3 regions of the Glutamicibacter sp. BW78 genome follow, and region 3 is predicted to be linked to each of the others. Evidence: riboswitches for the same ligand, from Rfam matches in the RefSeq annotation. Region 3 holds a riboswitch; each other region holds the start of a gene.

Region 1 (4,949 bases), on a different contig from region 3:
AACAGATGTTTACCTGTAAACATCACCTGATTGTCATCTTCCTTCCCTTTTCGACCAGAGGTTCCTCATGGACATCATCAATATCGCGATTGTGATCGCGTACCTGATCGCGATGCTCGCGTTCGGCTGGTGGGGCAAGTCCCGCACCAAGAACAGCAGCGACTATCTGGTCGCGGGCCGACGACTCGGCCCCTTCCTCTACACCGGAACCATGGCCGCCGTCGTCCTCGGCGGTGCGTCCACGGTCGGCGGTGTGGGCCTGGGGTACGAATTCGGGCTCTCCGGCGCGTGGCTGGTGATCGCCATCGGCATCGGGGTGCTGCTACTGAGCATGCTCTTCGCCCCGCGCCTGCAACGACTGAAGATTTTCACCGTCTCGCAGATGCTGACGCTGCGCTACGGCTCCAAGCAGGCCACGAACGCCTCGGCGGTAGTCATGCTGGCGTATACCTTGATGCTCTGCGCCACCTCCACCGGCGCCTACGCGACGATCTTCGTCGTCCTCTTCGAATGGGAGCGCTGGATCGCCATCGCCGTTGGCGGGGCCATCGTCTTGATCTACTCCACCATCGGCGGCATGTGGTCCATCACCCTGGCCGACCAGGTCCAGTTCGTCATCAAGACCATCGGCGTCTTCGCCCTCATGCTGCCTTTCGCCCTGTCGGCGGCCGGCGGCTTCAACGGCATCTCGGCCGGCATCCCCGAACGCGCCCGCGAGGCCTTCTTCAGTTGGGGCGGCATCGGGGCGCAGACCATCATCACCTACTTCGTCGTCTACACGCTGGGCCTGCTGATCGGGCAGGACATCTGGCAGCGCGTGTTCACCGCCCGCACCCCGAAGGTGGCCCGCTGGGGCGGCGCCACCGCCGGCATCTACTGCGTCATCTACGGCATCGCCGGAGCCATCATCGGCATGTCGGCCCGCGTCGCGCTGCCCGGCATCGACATCGAGGCCTTGGGCAAGGACGTGGTCTACGCGGAGGTCGCCATGACCCTGCTGCCGGTGGCCGTCGGCGGCATCGTCCTGGCCGCCGCCGTCGCCGCCATGATGTCCACCGCTTCCGGTGCGCTGATTGCCGCAGCCACGGTGGCCCGCAACGACGTCACCCCCTTTGTCGCCGGCTGGTTCGGCAAGAAGATCGAGGTCAACACCGGCCGCAACCCCGAACACGACATCGCCGCCAACCGCTACTGGGTCTTGGGGCTCGGCGCCGTGTCCATCATCCTGGCGATCCTCGTCAACGATGTCGTCGCCGCCCTGACCATTGCCTACGACATCCTGGTCGGCGGGTTGCTGGTGTCGATCCTGGGCGGTCTGCTCTGGAAGCGGGGCAACGGTACCGGTGCTGCCCTGTCCATGGCGGCAGGCACGTTGGTCACCCTGACGACCATGATCACCCTCGAAGTCCTCTCCACCGAAAAGTTCGCCGGCGTCTACGCCAACGACCCGATCTACTTCGGTCTCGGTGCCTCACTCGTGGTCTATGTCCTGTTCAGCCTGCTCTCGGCGCCGACCCGCACCGAGGTGACGAAGCACTGGTCGGATCGCGTCTCCGGACGGGTCGATATGGAAGGCGTTTCCGCCGACCAGTAGAGGACCACAAAACCCCGCCGTCGCCCATCGTTCCCGGCGCGACGGCGGGGTTTTGCGTTCGAATCCGGGGAACTCCGCACCGGCTGCTCCCCCAGGGTCCCCGGTCAGGGCAGGCCGGCCGGCCGGCCGGGCGAGGAAAGAGGCCATGGCGGCACGGCGCTTTGATGGTCGAACCCCTGCCGAAACCCCTTTTTGGCCCCATGAGTCGAAACGAATCTAGCCGTGCCAGCATTGGGATGCAGTGGGGATGACGTAGAACACAGCTTGGGTTGCCTCGGCAATCGCGTTAGGCTGGAAAAAAGCTTCATGAGACGCGGGCAACAGCTCCGACTACCCGCGCACCAACCCCAGGTTCGTGGGTGGTTCGGATGAGGAAGCGGCCCGCACGACAACGTGTTGGGTAAGAACGCACGAGAGGAAATCCGTGGCGCAAAGCGTCTCCGTCCTTCCAATTTTCGATTCGATGCTAGGCACCGTCTGCCTCAACGTAGACGGTCAATGGGAACGCTTCATCGCGCCCCACCCTCAGGATCTCGACTATGCGCTGGCCAACACGGCCGGTCGACCGGTCTGGGAATCCGATTCCTGCGCACTGACCGTGCGCATCCCCCGGGCACACCGCCCCGACGGAGAAGCTCAGGTATTCTTCCTTGAGCGTCTGCCCGTTCGCGACCACGCCGAGGCTCCCTCGGGTATGCTGGTCGGCTGAAGGGGAGTAGTTCCACACCCCGCCCGAGCCGGATCACTGATCCGGCACGGGCGGAAGAGGATCTGTCGACATACTGATCGCCGACCAGGCGGTCCGGCAATCCACCCGGCTTCGACGCCGGGCGAACGAGACCTTCGGCCCGCTGATGGCGGTCCGAGGTTTGTTGTACCCCACCAACCTTTGACCGGCACCCCCGCCCCCGTGCGGGGACAACGACCCGATTAAAGGACCCCCGATGGCACCGGATGCCCCCTCCCCCGACGCCGACCCGCTCCGTGCGCAGTCCCCGCGTCGGGAGCCCACGCCCGCCGAGATCAGGCGCTGGCGCAAATACTTGGCCGATGAACGTGTTGAAGGCTCCATCTATCTGACCCTGGCCAAACGCCGTGACGGCGAGGAACGCCAAATCCTCTTGGGCCTGGCCCGTGCCGAAGCCCGCCACGAGGAACATTGGGCCACCCTTTTGGGCGAACACGCCCGGAAGACGGCACGGCCCTCCTTCAGCCGCGTCATGTTGCGTTTCATGGCCCGAAACTTTGGTTCGGTCTTCGTGCTGGCGCTGGCCCAACGAGCCGAAGGGTCCTCCCCCTACGACAATGATGCCGACGCCACCGCCCAGATGGCCGCCGATGAGCTGGTGCATGAGGAAGTCGTCCGTGGTCTTGCGGTCCGCGGCCGCAACCGACTTTCGGGAAACTTTCGGGCAGCCGTCTTCGGTGCCAACGACGGGCTGGTCTCCAACCTGGCCCTGGTGATGGGCATCGGCGCTGCCGGGGTGTCCAGCGCCCTCGTCCTCTTTGCCGGTGTTGCCGGCCTGCTCGCCGGCGCCCTGTCGATGGCCGCTGGCGAATACGTCTCCGTCCGGTCACAGCGCGAACTACTCACCGCTTCCCAGCCAACCCAGGTCACACTCATCGCCGCCCCGGATCTGGACCTGCAGGCCAACGAATTGGTTCTGGTCTATCGGGCCCGCGGGATGAGCCGGGAAGCCGCCGAGCACCGGGCCGCCGAACGGCTGGGAACTTTCAGCTGCGATTGCGACCCGTCCTTATCGCTGCAGCCCGAGGTACCCGAGACCGCCGGTGACGAACACGAAGCCCTCGGATCGGCTATCGGTGCTGCCGCCTCCAGCTTTTGCTTCTTCGCCTCCGGTGCCTTGATCCCGATCCTGCCCTACCTCTTCGGCATGGGCGGGCTACCGGCCCTGCTCTTGGCCTTGGTCCTGGTGGGGGTGGCTCTGATGCTGACCGGCGGTGTCGTCGGGCTGCTCTCCGGCGCCTCACCAGCCAAACGCGGGTTCAGACAATTGGCGATCGGCCTCGGAGCGGCAGGGGTCACCTATGCTCTGGGCCTGCTCTTCGGCGGCAATATCGGATAGGTTCCGGGCCCGTCCACGTCGACGGTCCGCAGATCATGTCAGCTGGCGCGGCGCATCCGTCGGGCTGCTGCCATCGGTCGGCGCTCTTGCACCGCCGGTGGAGTCGGTTCCGGCACGATGGCTTCGGGCTCCGGCTCGGGGGCTGGCGTGTCACGTCGACCTGCCTTCGCTGCGGCAATCACCTCGCGGGCGGGACGGGTCGGCGCCTTCTTCAAGGGCCGGGCCGTCGCGCCGATCGGCGGCAAGGGCTCGACGGGAACCTGCGGTTCCTGCTTGCTCGCCTTGGCCGTCTGGGCCTGCTCGGCGCGGGCAACCTTCGCCCGGCGTTCGCGCTCTTCCTGAGCCAGCTTCTCCGCTTTGACCCGTTCGGCCTCGGCAAGCTTTTCTGCCTGGGCCCGCTCGATTTCGGCAGCTTTCTCCGCCTTGGCCTTTTCCTCCTGCGCCGCCTGTTCGGCCTTGAGTGCCTGCGCCCGCTCGCTTTCTGCGACCTTCTCGGCCCGGGCGCGTTCGGCGAGCGCTGCCTGCTCGATTTTCTCGGCTTCCTTCAGGGTGCGGGCCTCCTTGGCCCGGGCGCTGCGTTCGGCCCTGGCCGCACGACGAGCCGTGCTCGCTTCCTGGGCCAGCGCCAATCGTTCTGCCTTGGCTGCTTGGGCCGCAATGGCTTCCTCGTCCTGCTGGACTGCCTTCGCCGCACGAGCCTGCTTCTTGGCCGCTTCCTTCTCCTGCTGGGCAGGGGTCAGGGTTTTGGGCTGGGGTTGACGCTTCGAGGATCGTGGTGGTGACGGCTCCGTGGGGCGCGGCGTATTGGGGTCGAAGTAGTCGGCCAACCGGTCCAGGGTGCGCTCAATATTGGCTGGGGTGCTCCGGGTGAACCCCATGACCTTCAGCGGCCATTGCCGTTTCAGCCGTGAGGCGTCCCAGGTTTCACGGACCAGCGTCCCCCGTGGAGCGGGGATCAGTTCATAACGCCAGCGATGGCCGTTGAAGTGCCGCCAGGCGATCAGCCGGTTCTCCTCGAACTCCACCACCGTGTTCTGGATCCGGTACCCCACACCCAACCGCATATCCATCCCGAACTCGGCGCCCAGGGACAGGCGTTGGGGTTCGTCCTGGCGAGAATTTTTCACCGTGCCGGAACCGTCGATGAGCGGATGCTTCGACGGGTCGGCGAGTAGTTCGAAGATGGCGCCGGGAGGCGCCTGGACCAGGCGTTGCCGGGTCACCAGATAGGGGTTCGAGTCCATAGGCCCAGCCTACCCAGCGCAGCT
Region 2 (4,949 bases), on a different contig from region 3:
ATTCCGTGGATGAGTCGCTCCGCCTGGTGGTGGACGACCCGCGGTATGTCGACCCCTCGTGGCGAGACGTCGCCCTGGCCAGCCTGACCCAACTCGAAACCTGCCTCCGGCACGAAAACCAACGGTGGACCTATGCCAGTCCACCGGCGGTGCTGGAGCCAGGCCGCCGTACCGGCGCCTACCGGCGCGGAACCACCACCCTGCTGATCGCCCCAGGCGGATCCTCACGGATCCCCGTCGAGGATTTTGCGGTGGCGATCCTGGACGAGGTCGAGAGCCCCGGTAACGACCGGCACTTCACCGTCGCGGAGTCGCTGGAGCACGTGGCACGATCGACCCATGCAGATCATCGGTGACGAAGAAGTACGCAGGACCAAGGCGAGGGACGTCGTGGAATGCATGCGGGAGGCGCTGGTCATGCATGGGCGCCGGGAGCTGGTCGCGCCACCGCGAGCCAGAAGCGCCCTGGGATCCCTCGACTACGTCTATACGGCGGGTTCCCTGCCCGATGGAACCAGCGGCTTCAGGGCCTACCGTGCCGGCCAACCTGCAGGAGACCAGCTCGTGGCGGTTTGGAATGGGGCGGGTGACCTAGAGGGTCTGATTGTGGGGGACGAACTGGGCATCCGACGGACCGGAGCTTTGGGTGCCGTAGCCGCCGATGTCCTAGCACGTCCGGAGGCGGAAAGCGTTGCGGTCATCGGTAGCGGCCCCCATGCCTGGGCCCAGTTGTGGGCGCTCGCCGCGGTCCGGCACCTACGCCGGGTCAGGGTTCACAGCCGCACCACGGCCCATGCTGTGGATTTTGCCGAACGGGCGGCGAGGGAGCTGGGCCTCAACGCCGTTGCCGTCACCGACTCGGCGGATGCCGTCAGCAATGCCGACATCATCGTCCTGGCCACGCGTTCTCCCACACCGGTGATCGACCTAGCCGATGTGGGCCCGGGGACCCACGTGACGACCCTCGGCCCGAAGTCGTACGCCCACCATGAAACACCGTTGGCTTTGCTGGATGCAGCAACCGTGGTCACCTGCGATTCCCCGGCCCAGGCGGCGGCATACCCTGACCCCTTCTTCACGGACCCGGATTCCTTGGTCTGCCTGGGTGGGGTGTTGCTGGGAGAGGTCCCCGGTCGCCGCAGCGCCGAGGACATCACCATGCATTGTTCGGTCGGCCTAGCCGGCTCGGAGATCCTATTGGCGAGCCGGCTGTTGGCCGCCTCTAGGAGTTGACCCGCAGCGTGGTGGTCACCGGTGTCGGGTTCGTGAAGATGTCCAACACCGGGCAGTGGGCATCGACTGCCGCCTGGAGTTCGGCATAACGTTCCTCGGCGTCAGGGCCCGAGACCTCTACGGTCAACCGGACATCGCCGAATCCCGGGCGAACCTGTTCCTCGATCCCGAACAAGCCGCGCACATCGAGGTCGGCATCCGCGGAGATATCCAGCGAGTCGATGCTGATGCCCAGTTGGTGGGCGTACAGCCGGTAAACCACCACCTGGCAGGAGATGAGCGCCCCGAGAGCGTATTCCACCGGGCTGGCAGCGACGTCGTCCCCGGCCAAAGCAGCCGGTTCGTCGACGGTGAATTCGTGGCGTCCGGCGCGGATGGTCGAACCGACCGATCCCACCGGGTCGGCGGTGGCACGGAACTGCAGCGATGCGCTGGCGGTATTCTGGCCGATCCGTTCTGCCCAGGCGGATCCCGCGGAATCGAGGCGTTCGGCGCGGTTGGAAATGCTGGTTTCTGCAAGGGTCTGGGTCATGGCGTTCCTTCGCTGTCATGGCGAGCGTAGCGCTGCGCCATACTTACGCCTCCCGGTCGGGACGGCGTCGAATCGTCACCTGGGGCACCCCACTATGGCGAAGGGGGTTGCCGTCCAACCGGCCAGGGCCTCAGGTTGGATCTCTTGATTCTTGGGTTCGATTCTGCTGGCGGGAGAGTAGATCGGGCAAACCCGTCGCGTCATCCGGGGACATACGCCGGCCCGTCCGCATGTGGCGGGACCGCCATCCCTGCAGCGTGATTCCCGTCGCCACGCGGTATCCCGGCGGCTACCGTGGGGCTATGAGCGGATATCGGCGCCCAGACTTCACCCGGGAGATCCATCGCGATGGACAGGGCACCCCGATCGCCTACGGCCATCGGTGGGAAGGAACGTCTCCGCCTTCACGCGCCTACTCCACGGTGGGTCATCGGCATCGTTTCATCCCCTTGCACGAGGTGGCTGATGCCCTGATCGACTGGCTGCTGGGTGCTTTCGACGTCGTCGTCGAACGGGAACCGGAAGTTGCCTCCGATCTGCTGTTCCCTTCGGAAGACGTCGTCCGTGCGGTCCGGGTCGTCCCGTCCATCCTGTTCGCGGCCCCGGTGACCTTCGTCTTCACCGGGTTCCCGGGGATCTTCCTGCACGCGGGTGCCCTCTACGACGCCCACTATCCGGTATGCGGTTGCGACGCCTGTGATGACGACGTTCCGGAACTTCTGGAAAACCTTGAATCCGTGGTGCGAGCCGTCATCTCCGGCGGCTTTTTTGAACGAATTAGTCCCACCGACGACCAATCGGTCGATTATCGGCTGCCCGAGCCGGGCCGGTGGGAAGAAGCCGGGTGCATCCAGGCCGAGGACGTGCCCGAGGGAAGGATGGAGACTGCAGAAGCCATGCTCCCTTCCGATGGGCACTGGCTGCCGTGGCCTGAAGCGATGCGCGACGCGGCTGGTGCGGCAGGGGGCTGACAAACCGTGTGCCCGTGGCGCAATATTGGGTCATGCCTCATGCGCCCAGAGATTTTGAATACTCCGTCGGTGGCGGTTCCGTCGTCATCTTCCATCAGGGCCGGCGAGCGTCGACGCTCCGCGGGACGGCAGCCTCGCGCTTCCTTCGTGACGTCGAAACACAAGAACCACAAGCGCTGATGGCGCGAGTCACCGGCAACTATAAGCACGGAAACGAACGCGTTGCGCAGAGTCATCCACGGAATCGGGCCTAGCATCGCCTCCGATTCGGTGTCCAATCCTGGTCGATGACTCATGCCCAGACCCGGCGCTGAGATGGCGATTCCGCTCCTCGATGAGCTTCTGCAGATAGCGGGCCAGGACCAACTTCTCGACCAGACGACCGAGCGGGCCGAAGGGCGCCGACCGGGGCGCCGAAATGCCACGCCCGCCGCGTCACGTCCCCGCCTCTGGAAAGGTCAAGGGCGACACGGTAGGGTCCATGCATGCGGTTCACTTCCATGCAGCGCCTCCTCATAGCCGCCTACTGCGCCATGATGCTCGTGGGCCTGCTTCTCCTGATCCTCGGGCTCTTCGGAGAATCCTGGTGGCTGCCCGTGATCGGAGCGCTCATCGCCGCAGGATCCGGATTCACGCTCTCCATCTGGTTGCGGGAGTTTCGACGTCAAGACACCCTGAAGAGCCGCGCCTGAGGGTTGTTTCACGGGAGGCGCTGAATCCGTAGTCTGTAGGCGTGAACAGAACAGCGACGCCCTTCCTCGTTATCGGTGGCCTTGGCATTGTGCTCGGCGGTCTTTTCTCCGCCATCAGTGCCGCCTCCCCTTCCTATTTGGCCGCCTGGGCGGTCGCCTATTTGGTGTTGGTGGTCGGTGTCGCGCAAGTGGTGCTGGGCCTGGGCCAGGACCGGCTGGCCGTAAAGACCCCTTCGGAGGGCATCGTTTCGGCCGAGGTCTTGACCTACAACCTCGCCAATATCGCCGTGCTGGGCGGCTCGATGTTTTCACTGACGTTGCTGACGTGGACTGGTGCAGGACTGATCGTCGTCGCCATGGGCCTGTTCATCTGGGCGGCCCGCGGTGCTGCCTCGGAACAGCGGTGGTGGCTTTATGGATACCGGGCGATGATCGTGGTCATTCTGGTGTCGGCCCCGATCGGCATCATTCTGGCGAATTCACGAATGGGCTGAAGGCAGCCGGCAGTGGCCGCGCCGGCAGTGGCCGGCGCGGCCACTGCTACTACTGCGTGACTGCCCGGCCCAGCGGGGCCGGGTCGACGACGTCGTGGGCTTCGAAGTAATCCAAGGCAGCGACCAGGTCGCTTTGGCCCGAGTCGGTCGCGTTTGCCCCCTCGGCCAACGTCGTGAAGTTGTCACCACCGGCAGCAAGGAACGAGTTCATGGCCACCTTGAACACGTCATCGTCAGCAATTGCCTCGCCTTCGAAAGTCATCGAGGTGATATGTGAGCCGCGGGCCGCGTCCTGCGTGTAGGTGTATGCCAGGCCTTCGGAAATCCCCAGATGCAACTTGGGGCGGCTGGAGCCGTCGGGCTGCCACTGTTCTTCCAGCACCGATTTCAGCTGCGCCCCGGTGAGGTCCTCGGTCCACAAGGTGTTACCGAAAGGTTGGACGTTGGCCACGTCCTTATACGTGACGGTCCCGTCCGTGCCATACAGCAGGTCTGCCCGCAGGCCTCCCGGGTTCATCAGGGCGATCTGTGCCGGTTCTCCGCCGAAATCCTCATTGGAGGTCGCCCACAGCTGCATATCTGCCACGAGATTGCCCATCGAGGATTCGACGCCGCGGTCGGCGCCGGGCTCGGCCCCACCGCGCAGAATGTCGCCACTGATCTGGCCCACCTGTTCCGCGCCGACGATCTCGGCTTGCTCGGCGGCCTTCTTCACGACCTGCGCCACTCGACGATCCGCCGGGAAGGCAGGAACGGTCTCGCCGGCGTCGTTCGTTTTCATCAGTTCCATCAGCGAACCAGAGAGGGCGACAGGCTTCTTGGAACGACGGTCCACGGTGATCTTCACCCGGTCCAGCGTGGTGCCGTATTCATGGGCCTGCACGACGGGGCGCTTCATCGAGGAGGACCAACCCTTGACCGGTAAGGAGCAGGCATATTCCTGGTGGGTGTGGCCGGAGAAGATGGCGTCGACGTCAGCCGATGCCCCGCGGATCAACTCGCCATAGGCGGTGTCTTCGTTGGCGAT
Region 3 (4,949 bases):
CCGCGCGGCGAGGCGCCGGCCTGATAGATGACCGGGGTGCGCTGCACCGAGGGTTCGGTGATGGCGATGCCGGGGACCTTGAAGTACTTGCCCTCGTGGCCGATTTCGTGGACCTTCGACGGGTCGGTATAGACCCCCGTTTCACGGTCGCGGAGCACGGCGTCGTCCTCCCAGGAGCCCTCGAGCAGCTTATAGACGACTTCGAGGTACTCATCGGCGTGGTCGTAGCGTTCGTCGTGTTCCATCTGGTCCTCTTGGCCCATGTTCCTCGCCGCCGAGGGCAGGTAACCGGTCACGACGTTCCAGCCGACGCGGCCGTTGGTCAGGTGGTCCAGGGTCGCCAGTCGGCGGGCGAACGGGTAGGGGTGTTCGTAGGCGGTTCCGGCGGTGACCCCGAAGCCCAGGTTCTCGGTGACGGAAGCCATCGCGGAGACCAGCAGGAACGGGTCGTTGACCGGGACCTGGGCGCCGGCGGAGAGCGGAGTGGAGTTGGTGGATCCGTAGACGTCGTAGGTGCCCAAGACGTCCGCGATGAAGATCCCGTCGAACAGGCCCTTCTCCAGCGTCTTGGCCAGCTCGGTCCAGTAGCCCAGTTCCTTATAGCGCCACGCCTGGTCCTGCGGATGACGCCACAGTCCCGGCGATTGGTGGACCACGCAGTTCATGTCGAAGGCGTTCAGGCGGATCCGACGGCGTGCTGGTGTGGTGCTCATTTTTCTCCTTCAGGGGTCTTGAGGTCACCGACGGCGCCGAGTTTGCGCGGCGCCGCGGCGTTGACCTCGTAGTCGCCGACGATGCGGGACTTGTACATGGCGGGGTTGTGGGTCGCTACGGTGCGCGCATTTCGCCAGTGGCGGTCCAGGTTGCAGGCGGCGGAGGTCGCCGAGGCGCCGAGGCCGTCGAAGAGCTGGCTGGTCACCTCGAGCACCAGCGGTTGGATGGCCGACTGGGCGCGGTTGGCGGCCAGCTCGCAGACAGCGTATTGCTCGGCGGCACTCAGGCCCGGTTGGCCGATCACGGATTCGAGTTCGGCGACGGCGGCCAACAAGATGGCGTCGATGGCAAAGGCGGTCGACGAGATTTCTCCGACGACCTGCAGGATCTGCGGTTCGTGCCGGGAGGGCAGCCCGGTTCCCGTCGTAAAGGCGCGCTCACGCAGTTGGGTATGAGCACGGACGTCGGCGAGCACTGCCCGGGCAATACCCGCCTGCACGGCGAGCAGGACCAACTGGAAGATGGCAGATTCCGGATGAATATCCAGCACCTCAGGGTCCAATAAGGTATCCACCGGAACCCGCGCGAAGCCGGTGGAACCTGTTCCGGTGAGTTGTTGACCGAACCCGTCCCAATCGTCGTGGATGACCACCCCCGAATGCTGGGTGGACACCACCGCAATGTGGCGCCCTTCGATCGCCGGTGCCATGGCCGTCACGGCGACCCAGTCGGCGAAGATCGTCCCGGTGCAGTAGTACTTCTCCCCCGTGAGCAACCAGCCGGCCTCGGAATGTTCGACGGCGGTATTGAGTTGGCCCAGGTCGTTGCCGCCGCGCTCGGTGTAGGCGTTGCCGACGATCTGCCCGGCCACGAAGCGGGCGAACCAGCGGGTCTTGACTTCCTCGTCGTGAAGCAGCAGCACCGATTCGACGAAGCCGATATGGGCACGTAGCAATTGGGCAATCTGCGAGTCGGCCTCCCCCAATTCGATGAGCAGTCGGAAGGAATCCACCAGCGAGGCGCCGAAACCGCCGGCCTCGCGGGGCACCCGCAAGGCACCGAAGCGGGCCCGGTTGAGCCAGCCGACCTGCTCGAAGGGCAAGATCCGGCGGGCATCGCGTTCGGCTGCCCCGTCGGCAATGCTCGCGAAGACGGGGCGGAAGACCGCTGCGAGTTCGTCGTAGTGCCCGTCCGCGGGCACACCGGGGGTCAGTTTGATCAGGTGTCGCGGTGTCACGTCATCGATCGTCAGGGCTGCCACAAAACATCACTCCATCGGTTCCGGCGTGAGCACCTTCCTCCCGATGATTCGGGAAGGGGTTGCTGCGGCGTCATCGAGCCAGATCTCTCGGCCGCTCTGGATGGTTGTTACCTCCATTGGGCCACATTCGGAACCTTCAGCGCCACCGCAGGAAGGAACGTCGACCTGCAATGTGACGCGTTTACAGCCGGAAATCTGGGTTGCCGAGGACCTCAAAACATCGAATAATCCTGCCATTTTCAAGGTTTTCTGACATAAAAGTTCTATGACGACCCGGCATCTGAATCCTTGATGAAATATTACGCAACACGTTCCTGAAGTTGCTTCATCGCGTCACGGTGGCCTTAAGTGGAACGGTACCCATCCCGAGCGGCCGAGAGATCTGGCTCCGTGACGCCGCAGCAACCACGCCGAATACGTCCCCGCAACCCCGCGGAGTCCGTCACCGGCGAAGGTGCTTCCGCCAGGAACGATGGAGCTGATTTCATGAGCATTGCCCCGTACCCCGGACCGGCCACGACCACCGAATCCGAACGCCTAGACTTTTGGGCCGATGCCGCGGCACGTCTGGACTGGGCCGACCCCTGGCATACGGTCCACAGCACCACTCCCGTGGACCCGCTAGCCCGTCGGGGCCCCGAACTGCGCTGGTTTGAGGGCGGGAAACTCAATGCGGCGGTGAACTGCGCCGACCGCCATGTGGCCGCCGGCCGGGGCGAGAAGGTGGCCTTGCATTTCGAGGGCGAACCCGGGGACCGCCGCACCGTCACCTACGCCGAACTGACCGGGCTGGTCAGCCAGGCGGCCAACGCCCTGACATCCTTGGGCATCGGCGTCGGGGACCGCGTGGTCATCTACCTGCCGGTGCTGGTGGAAACCGTCGTCATCACCTTGGCCTGCGCCCGTATCGGTGCGGTGCATTCGCTGGTCTTCGGTGGCTTCTCCGCCGAGGCCCTACGTTTCCGAGTTGAAGACACCGGGGCGAAACTACTGGTCACCACGGACGGCCAGTTCCGTCGCGGAACCGCGGTGCCGGTGAAGGACAATGCCGATGCCGCGGTCGCCGGGGACAACGCGATCAAACACGTGCTTGTCATCCGCCGCACCGGCAGTGAGATCGCCTGGACCGAAGGCCGGGATCTGTGGTGGCACGAAACGGTGGAAACCCAGCCGCGCACCCACGCGGCCGAGGCCTTCGACGCCGAGACGCCACTGTTCATCATGTATACCTCCGGCACCACCGGGAAGCCCAAGGGCCTGGTGCACACCACCGGCGGCTACCTGACCCAGGCCTCCTGGAGCCATGAGTTCCTCTTCAGCCATCCGGACCCCGGCCAACGGGACCTGGACGTGCACTGGTGCACCGCCGATCTGGCCTGGGTCACCGCCCACACCTACGAGATCTACGGACCGCTGTCCAACGGTGTCACCCAGGTCATCTACGAGGGGGTGCCCAATACCCCACATCCGGGCCGGCACTTCGAGATCATCGAACGTTACTCCGTGACCAGTTACTACACGGCCCCCACGCTGGTGCGCTCGCTCATGGGATGGTTCCCGGACGGCATCCCCGCCGATCACGACCTCTCTTCCATCCGGATGGCCGGCACCGTTGGCGAGGCGGTCAATCCCGAGGCGTGGCGTTGGCTGCGCACCCAGGTCGGCCGCGATTCCCTGGTCCCCGGTGAGCCCAACACCGGCATCCCGATGGTCGACACGTGGTGGCAATCCGAAACCGGTGCCACGGTCCTCTCCCCCCGCACCACCGACAAGGACTTCAAGCCCGGCTGTGGCACGCGCGCCCTGCCCGGGATGACCACCGACATCGTGGACGACGCCGGCGCCCGGGTCACTGCCAACGTCCAGGGCAATATCGTGCTCACCGCCACCGGGCCGGGAATGGCCCGCACCGTCTGGGGCAACCCGGAACGCTACTTCACCAGCTATTGGCAGAAGTACGCCGCGCAGGGCTGGTTCCTCGCCGGTGACGGCGCGAAGTACGACGACGACGGCGACACGTGGATCCTGGGGCGCACCGATGATGCCGTGAATATTTCGGGTCACCTGCTTTCGACCATCGAGATCGAATCGGCGTTGGTCTCCCATCCGGGGGTCGTCGAGGCGGGGGTCTGCCCGACCGTCGATGCCACGACCGGCCATGCGGCAACGGCCTTCGTCGTGCCCCGCGACAGGGCGCTCCTCGGCGGCGTCACCAGTTCCGGGTCGACGCCCTCGCAACTGGCCGCCGCGGCCGCACTCCGCGCCCACGTGGCAACCCAGATCGGCCCGATCGCCAAACCGCGCGACGTCATCTTCGTGCCCGACGTGCCCAAGACGCGGTCGGGGAAGATCATGCGCCGGCTGCTGACCCAACTGTTCGAGGGAACCGCCTTGGGTGATACGACGAGCCTGCAGAACGAAGAGTGCCTGCCCGCCCTGAAACGGATGTGCTCGGCCCGCTGATCATTCGGTGTCCGACACCGACACCTTCCGTTGGTATCCGCGCTGGGTCAGATGGTCGCTGACGTCCTCTTCGGTCCAGCAATCAATGTTCTTGATTTCCGGCATATCGGTGGCCAGGAAGACCGGGTCCAGCCCCTGGGCCCGCTGGGCGTTGTAATGGCGCAGGAGCTTGAGCGCTGTGGGCGCCAGAATCGTGATCACCACCAGGTTGATCATGGCAATGAACACCATCGTGACCCCCGCCAGTGACCAGGCCAGGTCAACGGAGATGACGGCGCCGAGGAAGACGACGGCGGTGACGGCGAGCGCGAAGAGGGTCCGCACCCGCTTATTGCGGGTGATGAAGTTGACGTTGGCTTCCCCGTAGGAGAAGTTGCCCAGCACCGAGGTGAAGGCCAGCAGGAACATGATCACCGCCAGGGCGATCGCCGCCCACGCCCCGAGGTTGCCGACCAGGGACTCCTGCACCATCGCCAATCCTTCACCGCCCTGACCGAGGTCGGGGAAGGCG

What was found. A riboswitch is a leader RNA that binds a small molecule or an ion and turns the genes downstream of it on or off. The one in region 3 is predicted to bind S-adenosylmethionine.
Region 1: it holds a riboswitch for S-adenosylmethionine, as region 3 does, so the genes downstream of both, CIK75_RS03055 (hypothetical protein) here and CIK75_RS09030 (acyl-CoA dehydrogenase family protein) in region 3, are expected to answer to the same signal.
Region 2: it holds a riboswitch for S-adenosylmethionine, as region 3 does, so the genes downstream of both, CIK75_RS13620 (OsmC family protein) here and CIK75_RS09030 (acyl-CoA dehydrogenase family protein) in region 3, are expected to answer to the same signal.

Annotation. Positions count from the first base shown of each region.
Region 1 covers NZ_NRGU01000020.1:12,647-17,595, forward strand. The annotation lists gene CIK75_RS03050 (sodium:solute symporter) at 68-1,594, shown strand; SAM riboswitch class IV at 1,897-2,007, shown strand; gene CIK75_RS03055 (hypothetical protein) at 2,019-2,303, shown strand; gene CIK75_RS03060 (VIT1/CCC1 transporter family protein) at 2,539-3,681, shown strand; gene CIK75_RS03065 (SRPBCC family protein) at 3,720-4,925, opposite strand.
Region 2 covers NZ_NRGU01000039.1:168,324-173,272, reverse strand. The annotation lists gene CIK75_RS13630 (NAD(P)H-binding protein) at 1-356, shown strand, start outside; gene CIK75_RS13625 (ornithine cyclodeaminase family protein) at 340-1,233, shown strand; gene CIK75_RS13620 (OsmC family protein) at 1,223-1,765, opposite strand; SAM riboswitch class IV at 1,800-1,915, opposite strand; gene CIK75_RS13615 (DUF6226 family protein) at 2,068-2,736, shown strand; partial or broken gene CIK75_RS16585 (hypothetical protein) at 2,926-3,141, opposite strand; gene CIK75_RS13600 (DUF3040 domain-containing protein) at 3,222-3,428, shown strand; gene CIK75_RS13595 (hypothetical protein) at 3,470-3,922, shown strand; gene CIK75_RS13590 (bifunctional UDP-sugar hydrolase/5'-nucleotidase) at 3,972-4,949, opposite strand, start outside.
Region 3 covers NZ_NRGU01000032.1:77,405-82,353, reverse strand. The annotation lists gene CIK75_RS09035 (LLM class flavin-dependent oxidoreductase) at 1-713, opposite strand, end outside; gene CIK75_RS09030 (acyl-CoA dehydrogenase family protein) at 710-1,975, opposite strand; SAM riboswitch class I at 1,984-2,082, opposite strand; SAM riboswitch class I at 2,333-2,454, shown strand; gene acs (acetate--CoA ligase) at 2,462-4,438, shown strand; gene CIK75_RS09020 (alanine/glycine:cation symporter family protein) at 4,439-4,949, opposite strand, start outside.